2 linked regions of the Immundisolibacter sp. genome follow. The protein of the gene in region 1 interacts with the protein of each later gene in a pairwise test. Links are inferred from orthologs where the notes say so. Each region holds a gene or a part of one and is shown on either strand. Other genes may lie near its edges.

Region 1 (5,607 bases):
ACGGGCTCAGGGCCCGGAACTCGGGGTCGTCGCTGCCTGGGAACACCGGATTCAGCTCGTACGGGATGTTCTTTTCCGCCAGCGCGACGCGCACCTTGCGCACGAACGGGGAAATCGGGGCACCGAATACGACGGTCATGACAAGGCTCTCCTCGGGTGGGTGAATGGCGCCGCCGTGTTGCGTGCGGCGATCAATCGTACGTGAGGCGACTGCGGCGCAGGTAGGCGTAGGTGCCGGCCAGGCCCGCCAGCAGCAGCGCGCCGGTGGCCAGAAACGCGCCCTTCAGGCCCAGCCCGTGCACCAGCCCGCCCAGCAGCACCGGCACGGCGAAGTAGCCCAGCCGGTTGAACAGCGTGCGCAGGCCGATTACCAGCCCGCGCTGGCTGGGGGCGGTCTGACGGCCGATGGCGGCCAGCAGCGTCGGCAGGCTGAGGCCCAGGCCCAGGCCATGCAGGGCGCTCAGCAGCCCGACCGCGAGCGGGGCGGTTACGAGCGGTACCGCGCTGATGGACAAGGTGGCCAGCACGATGGACCCGAACAGTACCGCGGTCATGGAACTGCGCCGGATGAGCTGTGCGGCCATGAGCGAACCGACCGAAACCGCCCCATTGATGCAGGCAAACATGAAGCCGATGCGCGCCGCCGAGAAGCCGATCTGGTCCAGGTGCACCGGGTAGAACGACGCATTGACGGCGGCTGACGACAGCCGCAGCAGGGTGAGCAGCATGACGATCAGCAGCGGCGCCTGCCACAGCAGCGGCAAGGCCTGTCGATAGGCGCCGCCGGTCACCTGCCACAGCGTGCCGACGCGCTCGTGTTCGCGGATGTCGGGCAGGGGCAGGGCCACCAGCGTCAGCAGTCCGCCCCACATGGCCATCAGCAGGAAACCGGCGCCCAAGCCCTGCCAGCTGACCAGCGCGCCGGCCGCCAGCGGCGCCAGCAACATGCCGATGCTGCCGGCAAAGGAAAATCGGCCCATGAAGCTGTTGCGCTCGCCGGTTGGCGTGGCGCGGATGGCGTAGGACTGCGCCGACAGCCAGCTCATGCTGCGCGCCAGTCCGCCCAGCAACTGCAGGCCACAGGCGCTCAGGAAGCCGCCGGCCAGCGGATACAGGGCCGCCGTCAGGCCGGCGCCGAGACCCGCCCACAGCATGATTCGCCGGTCGCCGTAGCGGTCGCACAGCGCGCCCGCCGGCACCGCCAGCAGCAGCGGGCTGAGCGAGGCCAGCGCCACCGCAATGCCCAGTTGTGCCGGTGGCAGGCCGCGGTCGAGTGCCCACAGCGGCAGCAGCATGCCGATCAGCGACTCGGTGGTGATGCCGAAAAACGCGCTGGCGTAGACCAGGGCGCGTTGCAGCGGGCGCAGTGGGGCGCCGGCCGGGAGGGTCGGGCTCACGCGCTGCGTTTGCCTCGTTGGGATGTTTTGGCCTGCCGCGCCAGCAGCGGCGCCAGAAAGCGCCCGGTGTGCGAGTGCGGTTCCAGCGCCAGGTCTTCCGGTGTGCCGCAGGCCAGGATCTGGCCGCCGCCGCTGCCGCCCTCGGGGCCAAGATCGATCAGCCAGTCGGCGGTCTTGATCACGTCCAGGTTGTGCTCGATCACCACCAGCGTGTTGCCGTCGTCGCGCAGGCGCGTGAGCACGCCCAGCAGCAGCTCGATGTCCTGGAAGTGCAGGCCGGTGGTCGGTTCGTCCAGGATGTACAGAGTGCGACCGGTGTCGCGCTTGGATAGTTCGCGCGACAGCTTGACGCGCTGCGCCTCGCCGCCGGACAGGGTGGTGGCGGCCTGACCCAGACGCACGTAACCCAGGCCGACGGCGCTGAGCGTGTCGAGCTTGCGCTTGACGATGGGCACGGCGCTGAAGAACTCGCCCGCCTGTTCGATGGTCATGTCCAGAATCTGGTGGATGTTCCTGCCCTTGTATTGAATCTCCAGAGTCTCGCGGTTGTAGCGCTGGCCGTGACATATGTCACACGGCACGTAAATGTCGGCCAGGAAGTGCATCTCGACCTTGAGCATGCCGTCGCCCTGGCAGGCCTCGCAGCGGCCACCGGCCACGTTGAAGCTGAAACGCCCCGGCCCGTAGGCGCGGGCGCGCGCCTCCGGCGTGCCGGCCATCAGTTCGCGGATCGGCGTGAAAAGTCCGGTGTAAGTGGCCGGATTCGAACGGGGTGTTCTGCCGATCGGGCTTTGGTCGATGTTGACCACCTTGTCGATCTGTTCCAGGCCGTGGATGGCCTGATACGGGGCCGGCTCGTCGCGCGCCTGGTTCAGCTTCTGCGCCACCGCCTTGTACAGCGTCTCGTTGATCAGCGTGGACTTGCCGGAGCCGGACACGCCGGTGATGCAGGTCAGCAGGCCGAGCGGGATTTCCACCGTCACGTCCCGCAGGTTGTTGCCGCTGGCGCCCTCGATGCGCAGAACCCGCTGCGGGTCGGGCGGCGTGCGCGTGGCCGGCAGGGCAATGGCGCGCTTGCCGGACAGGTACTGGCCGGTGACCGAATCCGGGTTGGCGATGATCTGGGCCGGCGTGCCCTCGGCAATGATGTAGCCGCCGTGCACGCCGGCGCCGGGGCCGATGTCGACCAGGTGGTCGGCCAGGCGCATGGCATCCTCGTCATGCTCGATCACGATCACCGTGTTGCCCAGATCGCGAAGGTAGGTGAGCGTGGACAGCAGGCGCTGGTTGTCGCGCTGGTGCAGGCCGATGGACGGCTCGTCCAGCACGTACAGCACGCCGACCAGGCCGGCGCCGATCTGGCTGGCCAGGCGGATGCGCTGCGCTTCGCCGCCGGACAGGGTGTCGGCCGAGCGGGCCAGGGTCAGGTAGTCGAGGCCGACGTTGACCAGAAAGCCCAGCCGGGCCTCGATCTCGCGCAGGATCTTCTGGGCGATGGTGCCGCGTGCGCCGGGCAGTTCCAGCGTGCTGAAAAACGCCCGCGCCTGGCCCACCGGCAGCACCACCAGCTCCGGCAGCGGCCGGCCGGCGATGTAGACGTGGCGCGCCTCGCGCCGCAGCCGGCTGCCGCCACAGGCGGTGCACAGCCGGTTGCCCAGAAAGCGCGACAGGTGCTCGCGCACGGCATTCGAGTCGGTCTCGCGGTAGCGACGGGCAAAGTTGTTGACGATGCCTTCGAAGGCGTGCCGCTTGCGCTTGCCGCGCCCGTCCGGGCCGGCGTAGGTGAAGTTGATTTGCTCCTCGCCGCTGCCGAACAGGATCGCCTGCTGGTGCAGCTGCGCCAGTTCCTCGAACGGCGTTTCGATGTCGAAGCCGTAGTGCCGGGCCAGGCCCTGCAGGATGTGCATGTAATAGGCATTGCGCCGGTCCCAGCCGGGAATGGCGCCGGCGGCCAGGCTGAGGCTCGGATCGGCGACGATGCGCTGCGGGTCGAAGAACTGCGCCACCCCCAGGCCGTCGCACTCCGGACAGGCGCCGGCCGGGTTGTTGAACGAGAACAGGCGCGGTTCGAGCTCCGCCAGCGAGTAGCCGCAGTGCGGGCAGGCAAAGCGGGCCGAGAACAGCAGCTCGGCCGTGTCCTGGTCCAGAAACGCCACCTTGACGATGCCGTCGCCGAGCGCCAGCGCCGCTTCCAGCGAATCGGCCAGGCGGCTTTGCGCGTCCGGGCGCAGGCGCAGCCGGTCGACCACCACCTCCACGTTGTGCTTGCGCTTGCCATCCAGCGGCGGCGCCTGGTCGAGTTCCACCAGCTCGCCGTCGATGCGCGCCCGCACGTAGCCGCGCCCGCGCAGGCCCTCGATCAACTGCGCGTGCTCGCCCTTGCGCCCGGCGACCACCGGCGCCAGCAGCATGACGCGCGTTTCCTCGGGCAGCGCCAGCAGCGTGTCGACCATCTGGCTGACCGTCTGCGCGCGCAGCACCACGCCGTGCTCCGGGCACTGCGGCTCGCCGACGCGGGCGTACAGCAGGCGCAGGTAGTCGTAAATCTCGGTGATGGTGCCGACCGTCGAGCGCGGGTTGTGGGAGGTCGATTTCTGCTCGATCGAGATGGCCGGCGACAGGCCCTCGATGTGATCGACGTCCGGCTTTTCCATCACCGACAGGAACTGGCGCGCGTAGGCGGACAACGATTCCACGTAGCGGCGCTGGCCCTCCGCGTACAGCGTGTCGAAGGCCAGCGAGGACTTGCCGGACCCCGACGGGCCGGTGATGACCGTCAGCTTGTCGCGTGGCAGATCGAGGTCGATGTTCTTCAGGTTGTGGGTGCGCGCGCCGCGGATGCGGATGGCGGGCTGGCCTTCGGGAATGCTGCTCATGATGTGGGCTTGCGACGGGCGGCGGCTGCAAACCGGCCATGGTACGGGGCGTGCGAAGCACGGCGCAAAGTACGAAGCATCGCGCAGCACAGCTGCGCTCCTGCACTGCTTTTCACCGCTGCCGGGCGCCGCGAACTCCGGGATGGATTTGTTCCGCGCTTCCCCCTAAGGTTCGCGGCTACGCGCCGTCGGGCCTTCTGGCGGCGCCAGACTCAGCGGGGGATTCCATGCAGACGCAATTTCCGCACCACGTGCGTACCACCGCCGAGGGCGCCGCCGTCGAGCGCATCGTGCGCAAGTGCGTGCACTGCGGCTTCTGCAACGTCACCTGCCCGACGTTTCAGATTCGCCGCGACGAGCTCGACGGCCCGCGCGGTCGCATCTACCAGATCAAGGACGCCATCGAGACCGGCGTGGTCGCGCCCAGCCTGCGCACGCACCTTGATCGCTGCCTGAGCTGCCGCGCCTGCGAGACCACCTGCCCGGCGGGCGTGGAGTACGGCCGCGTGTTGGACTACGGCCGCGAAGTCGCCGAACAGGCGGCGCCGCGCCGCCCCGGCGAGCGCCTTGTGCGCTGGGGTCTGCGCCTGGTTTTGCCGCACGCCGGCCGCTTTGCGGCCGTGCTGGGACTCGGCAGACTGGCGCGCCCGCTGTTGCCGGCCAGCCTGAAAGCCCTTATTCCGCCGGCCCGCGCAGCCGGGCCACGGCCGACCAGCCGCCACGCGCGGCGCATGCTGCTGCTGGCCGGCTGCGTGCAGGACGCGCTCGACCCGCGCATCAACGCCGCCACCGCGCGCGTGCTGGATCGGCTCGGCATTCAACTGGATGTCATCGCCAGCAGCGGCTGCTGCGGCGCGCTCAGCCACCACCTGACCGCCACCGACGAGGCGCGGGATTTCATGCGCCGCAACATCGACGCCTGGTGGCCGCAGCTGCAAGCCGGCGCGGAAGCCATCGTGGTCACCGCCAGCGGCTGCGCGGTGCAGGTCAAGGACTACGGCCGCCTGCTGGCCGATGATCCGGCTTACGCCGAGCGTGCGCAGAAAATTGCCGACTGCGCGCGGGACCTGTCGCAAGTGCTCGCCGCCGAAGACCTATCGCTCCTCACGCCGGCCCCCGGCGCGCCGCGGCGCATCGCCTTCCAGAGCCCCTGCACGCTGCAACACGGCCAGCGCCTGGGCGGCGTGGTGGAGGGCCTGCTGCGCCGGGCAGGCTTCGAACTGCAGCCGGTGGCAGACGGGCACATCTGCTGCGGGGCGGCCGGCACCTATGCGCTGCTGCAGCCTGAGCTGTCGCACGAACTGCGTGGCCGCAAACTGGCCAACCTGGCTGCC
Region 2 (5,148 bases), on another replicon or contig:
CCGGGAATGATGGATGAGCAGACTGCGGCGATGGCCGCCGCGGCCGGATCAGACGATCAGCGCAAACACCACGCCGACCGCCACGATGGCGACGACGGTGGCAATCAGGGCCTTGGGCAGGGTGTCGATCATGCGCTACAGGAATGTGCCGCGAGGGCAGGCTTCGAAAATGGCTCCCCGGGACGGGCTCGAACCGCCGACCCAGTGATTAACAGTCACTTGCTCTACCGACTGAGCTACCGGGGAAGAAAAGGCCGCGTAGTCTAGGTGCCGTGCGGGCGGCTGGTCAAGGCGCAAACGGCCATCAGCCGAGAGCTACTTTAAGCCGGCGCATGGCCTCCTTGAGGTTGTCCATGCTGGTGGCGAACGACAGGCGCAGGTAGCCGGGGGCGCCAAAGGCGCTGCCGGGCACCAGGGCGACCTCGGCCTTTTCCATCAGCCAGGCGGCGAACTCGACGTCGTCGCTGACCCCCGGCGTGGCGGCGATGGCGTCGGCCACGCTGAAGAAGCAGTAGAACGCCCCGTCGGCCGGCGCGCAGCGGATGCCCTTGATGTCGTTCAGCGCCGCCACCACGAAGTCGTGGCGCTGCTTGAAGGCAGTGTTCATCTGCTGGATGAAGCCCTGATCGCCTTCCAGGGCGGCCTGCGCCGCCACCTGCGAGATGGAACAGGCGTTGGACGTGCTCTGCGACTGGATCTTGGCCATCTCGCTGATGACGCGGGCATCACCGGCGGCGTAGCCGATGCGCCAGCCGGTCATCGAATACGCCTTCGAGACGCCGTTGAGCACCATCGTGCGCTCGTACAGCGCCGGGCAGGCGTTCAGGATGTTGCGAAACGGCGCGCCGTCCCAGCGGATGTGCTCGTACATGTCGTCGCTGGCGATCCACACCTGCGGGTGGCGCAGCAGCACCTCGGCCAGGGCGGCCAGTTCGGCTTCCGAATAGACGCTGCCGGTGGGATTCGACGGGCTGTTGAGCACCAGCAGTTTGGTGCGCGACGTGATGGCCGCCTCCAGCTGCGCCGGGCTGATCTTGAAGTGGCCGTCCAGATCGGTTTGCAGGATCACCGGCGTGGCGCCGGCCAGCAGCACGATGTCCGGATAGGACACCCAGTACGGCGCCGGGATGATGACCTCGTCGCCCTCCTCCAGCAGCACCTGCGCCAGGTTGTAGAAGCTCTGCTTGCCGCCGGACGAGACCAGAATCTGCGCCGGCTGGTAGCTGAGACCGTTCTCGCGCGCGAACTTGTCGACGATGGCGCGGCGCAACTCGGGCGTGCCCTCGACCGCCGTGTATTTGGTGAAGCCGCGGTCGATGGCGGCCTTGGCGGCGTCCTTGATGTGCTGCGGCGTGTCGAAATCCGGCTCGCCGGCGCCCAGGCCAATCACCTTGCGCCCGGCGGCCTGCAGCTCCTTGGCCTTGGCGGTGACGGCCATGGTGGCGGACGGCTTGATGGCGGCGACGCGGGCGGCGAGCTTGAGTTCCACGGTGGTTACCCCGATATGGGCAGACGGCAAAAAAAGGGCGGCTAATATACGAGTTTGCCCGCCGCCAGCGTACCCCATGAGCCAACCGTTCCAACTCGTCAGTCCCTACGCGCCGGCCGGCGACCAGCCGCAGGCCATCGCCCGCCTGATCGAGGGGCTGCAGGCCGGCGAGGACGCGCAGGTGCTGCTGGGCGTCACCGGCTCGGGCAAGACCTTCACCATTGCCAACGTCATCCAGGCGGTGCAGCGCCCGACCATGGTGCTGGCGCACAACAAGACCCTGGCGGCGCAGTTGTACGCGGAGTTCCGGGATTTCTTTCCGCACAACGCGGTCGAGTACTTCGTCTCCTACTACGACTACTACCAACCGGAAGCCTACGTGCCGGCGTCCGACACCTATATCGAGAAGGACGCCTCCATCAACGCGCAGATCGAGCAGCTGCGCCTGTCCGCCACCAAGGCGGTGCTGGAGCGGCGCGACGTGATCGTGGTGGCGTCGGTGTCGGCCATCTACGGCCTGGGCGACCCGCGCATGTACCTGAGCATGGTGCTGCACCTGTCGCGCGGCGAGCGCATCGACCAGCGCGCCATCCTGCGCCGCCTGGCCGAGCTCCAGTACACGCGCAACGACCTGAACCTAACGCGCGGCACCTACCGCGTGCGCGGCGAGATCATCGACGTGTTCCCGGCCGAGTCGGAGACCGACGCCGTGCGCATCGAGCTGTTCGATGACGAAATCGAGTCGCTGGCCTACTTCGACCCGCTGACCGGCGCCATCCAGCGCCGCGTGCCGCGCCTGACCATCTACCCCAAGACCCACTACGTCACGCCCAAGGACACCATCCGCGCGGCAGTGGAGCAGATTCGCCAGGAACTTGGCCCGCGCCTGACCGCCCTGCGCGCCGCCGGCAAGCTGCTGGAAGCCCAGCGCCTGGAGGAGCGCACGCGCTTCGATATGGAGATGCTGCAGGAGCTCGGCTACTGCTCCGGCATCGAGAACTACTCGCGCTACCTGTCGGGCCGCGGCCCCGGCGAGGCGCCGCCGACCCTGTTCGACTACCTGCCGCCCGACGCCCTGCTGGTGGTGGACGAGGCGCACGTCATGACCCCGCAGCTGCGCGCCATGTACCGCGGCGACCGCTCGCGCAAGGAAGTGCTGGTCGACTACGGCTTTCGCCTGCCCTCGGCGCTGGACAATCGGCCGCTGAAGTTCGAGGAATGGGAGCGCCTGGCGCCGCAGACCATCTTCGTTTCCGCCACGCCGGGGCCGTACGAACTCGGCCGCACGTCCACCGTCATCGAACAGGTGGTGCGCCCGACCGGCCTGGTCGACCCGGAGGTCGAAATCCGGCCGGTGGCCACGCAGGTGGACGACCTGCTGTCGGAAATTACCCGCTGCGCGGCCGCCGACCAGCGCGTGCTGATCACCACGCTGACCAAGCGCATGGCCGAGGACCTGACCGAGTACCTGTCCGAGCACGGCGTGCGTGTGCGCTACCTGCACGCCGACGTCGAGACCGTGGAACGGTCCGAGATCATCCGCGACCTGCGCCTGGGCGCCTTCGACGCGCTGGTCGGCATCAACCTGCTGCGCGAGGGCCTGGACATGCCCGAAGTGGCCCTGGTGGCCATCCTGGACGCCGACAAGGAAGGCTTCCTGCGTTCCGAACAGTCGCTGATCCAGACCATCGGCCGCGCCGCGCGCAACCTGAACGGCCGGGCCATCCTGTACGCCGACCGCATCACCGGCTCCATGCAGCGCGCCCTGGCCGAGACCGACCGCCGCCGCGCCAAGCAGATCGCCTACAACGCCGAGCACGGCATCACCCCGCGCGGCGTGCAAAAGGCCGTCGGCGAACTGCTCGACATCGGCCGCAAGGAACCGGCCCAGGAACGCCGCCGGGTGGCCAAGGTGGCCGAAGACGCCGCCGATTACGGCGCCATGTCGCCGCGCCAGATCGGCCAGCTCATCGCCCGCCTGGAACAGGACATGTACCGCCACGCCGAGAACCTGGAATTCGAACAGGCGGCGCAGGTGCGCGATCGCATCCACGCCATCCGCGAGCTGGCCCTGCGCGGCGGGGCGGTGGATGTCGTCCTGCCGTAACTCAACGGACGGGGCCCCGCTCGTGGGGCTCAAGGAAACGCTTGCGTCTTGACGCTCCCCCATCCCCAGGGGAACGTTCCCGGCTCGACGGTTGCTACCACTCGGTGTCCGGGTCGTGGGGCCTGCAGGCCGGCGCGCAGTCGTACGGTTAGGTGGTGTTTCTGGTGACCGGCGCGGCGCTGAACCACCTGCGTGAGACGAAGGGCTGGGTGCTCGGCGTCGGGCCGACGCCGGTGCTGGTCGACGAGGGAGCAGCCAAGAATCTGTCTACCTCCACGCTCAAGGATGATGCGTATGCCTTCAGCTTCAGCCAGCAGGGGCTGATGGCGGGGCTCACCATCGGGGACACGAAGATATCCCGCATCGAGCGCTGACGGCCGTTGATGCCGGGCCGCGGGGCGGGACCCGGCCCGCGTGTCTGACCGCTCAGCCGACCGTCGGCAGCCGCTTCAGCGCGTCCGCGATGGCGGTTTCGGGGTAGTCGTAATCGCGCAGTTCCCCGGCGAAATAGCGGTCATACGAGGCCATGTCGAAATGGCCGTGGCCGGACAGGTTGAAAAGGATCACCCGCGGCTCGCCGGCCTGTTTCGCCTCCAGTGCTTCGTCGATGGCGGCGCGGATGGCGTGGTTGGACTCCGGCGCCGGGATGATGCCCTCGCTGCGGGCGAACAGCACGCCGGCCTCGAAGGTGGCCAGCTGCGGCACGGCGCGTGCCTCGACGATGCCGGCGTGGCGCAGCTGCGCCACCAGCGGCGCGCTGCCGTGGTAGCGCAGGCCGCCGGCGTGGATGCCGGGCGGCACGAAATCGTGCCCCAGCGTATACATGCGCATGATGGGTGTGAGGCCCGCCGTATCGCCATAGTCGTAGGCATAGGCGCCGCGCGTCAGCGTGGGGCAGGACGCCGGCTCCACCGCCAGCAGGCGCACCTGCCGGCCGGCGGCCTTGTCGGCCACGAACGGAAATGCCAGCCCGGCAAAGTTCGATCCGCCGCCGCAGGGGGCGATCACCACATCCGGATAATCGCCGGCCAGCGCCATCTGCGTCTTCGCCTCCAGGCCGATCACGGTCTGGTGCAGCATGACGTGGTTCAGCACGGAGCCGAGCGCGTAGTTGGTGTCGGCGCGGCCGGCAGCTTCCTCGACCGCCTCGCTGATCGCCATGCCCAGCGAGCCCGGCGAGTCGGGGTCTTGTTGCAGCATCGCCCGGCCGGCGGCGGTGTGCGGACTGGGGCTGGCGATGACCTCGGCGCCCCAGGTGCGCATCATCGAGCGGCGGTGCGGCTTCTGGTCGTAGCTGACGCGCACCATGTACACGCGCACCTCGACGCCCAGCATCTGGCCGGCCATGGCCAGCGACGAGCCCCACTGCCCGGCGCCGGTTTCGGTGGTCAGGCGCTGCACGCCGGCCTGCGCGTTGTACCAGGCCTGCGGCACCGCGGTGTTGGGCTTGTGTGAGCCGGCCGGGCTGACGCCCTCGTACTTGTAGTAGAGCCGTGCCGGGGTGCCCAATGCCTGCTCCAGGCGGTGCGCGCGGTACAGCGGCGCCGGCCGC

What was found. Proteins that work in one complex are often made in the same cells at the same time.
Region 2: the proteins of uvrA (region 1) and uvrB interact in binary tests that used the Escherichia coli proteins (3 or more experiments, as listed by UniProt). The link is inferred for Immundisolibacter sp. from one-to-one orthologs.

Annotation. Positions count from the first base shown.
Region 1 is NZ_JACIZD010000021.1:2,427-8,033, forward strand. The notes cover bases 1,194-4,619. They hold uvrA (excinuclease ABC subunit UvrA), read right to left. Parts: upstream 4,274-4,619; coding sequence 1,394-4,273; downstream 1,194-1,393. Other genes in these bases: H5U26_RS14065 (MFS transporter), read right to left, coding at 1,194-1,397; glcF (glycolate oxidase subunit GlcF), read left to right, coding at 4,501-4,619. In the rest of the region: H5U26_RS14060 (glutathione S-transferase family protein), read right to left, coding at 1-139; more of H5U26_RS14065, read right to left, coding at 192-1,193; more of glcF, read left to right, coding at 4,620-5,607. UniProt on the Escherichia coli protein: The UvrABC repair system catalyzes the recognition and processing of DNA lesions. UvrA is an ATPase and a DNA-binding protein. A damage recognition complex composed of 2 UvrA and 2 UvrB subunits scans DNA for abnormalities.
Region 2 is NZ_JACIZD010000011.1:12,928-18,075, forward strand. The notes cover bases 1,114-4,080. They hold uvrB (excinuclease ABC subunit UvrB), read left to right. Parts: upstream 1,114-1,565; coding sequence 1,566-3,596; downstream 3,597-4,080. Other genes in these bases: H5U26_RS11300 (pyridoxal phosphate-dependent aminotransferase), read right to left, coding at 1,114-1,489; H5U26_RS11315 (TrpB-like pyridoxal phosphate-dependent enzyme), read right to left, coding at 4,023-4,080. Also shown: more of H5U26_RS11300, read right to left, coding at 305-1,113; more of H5U26_RS11315, read right to left, coding at 4,081-5,148. UniProt on the Escherichia coli protein: The UvrABC repair system catalyzes the recognition and processing of DNA lesions. A damage recognition complex composed of 2 UvrA and 2 UvrB subunits scans DNA for abnormalities.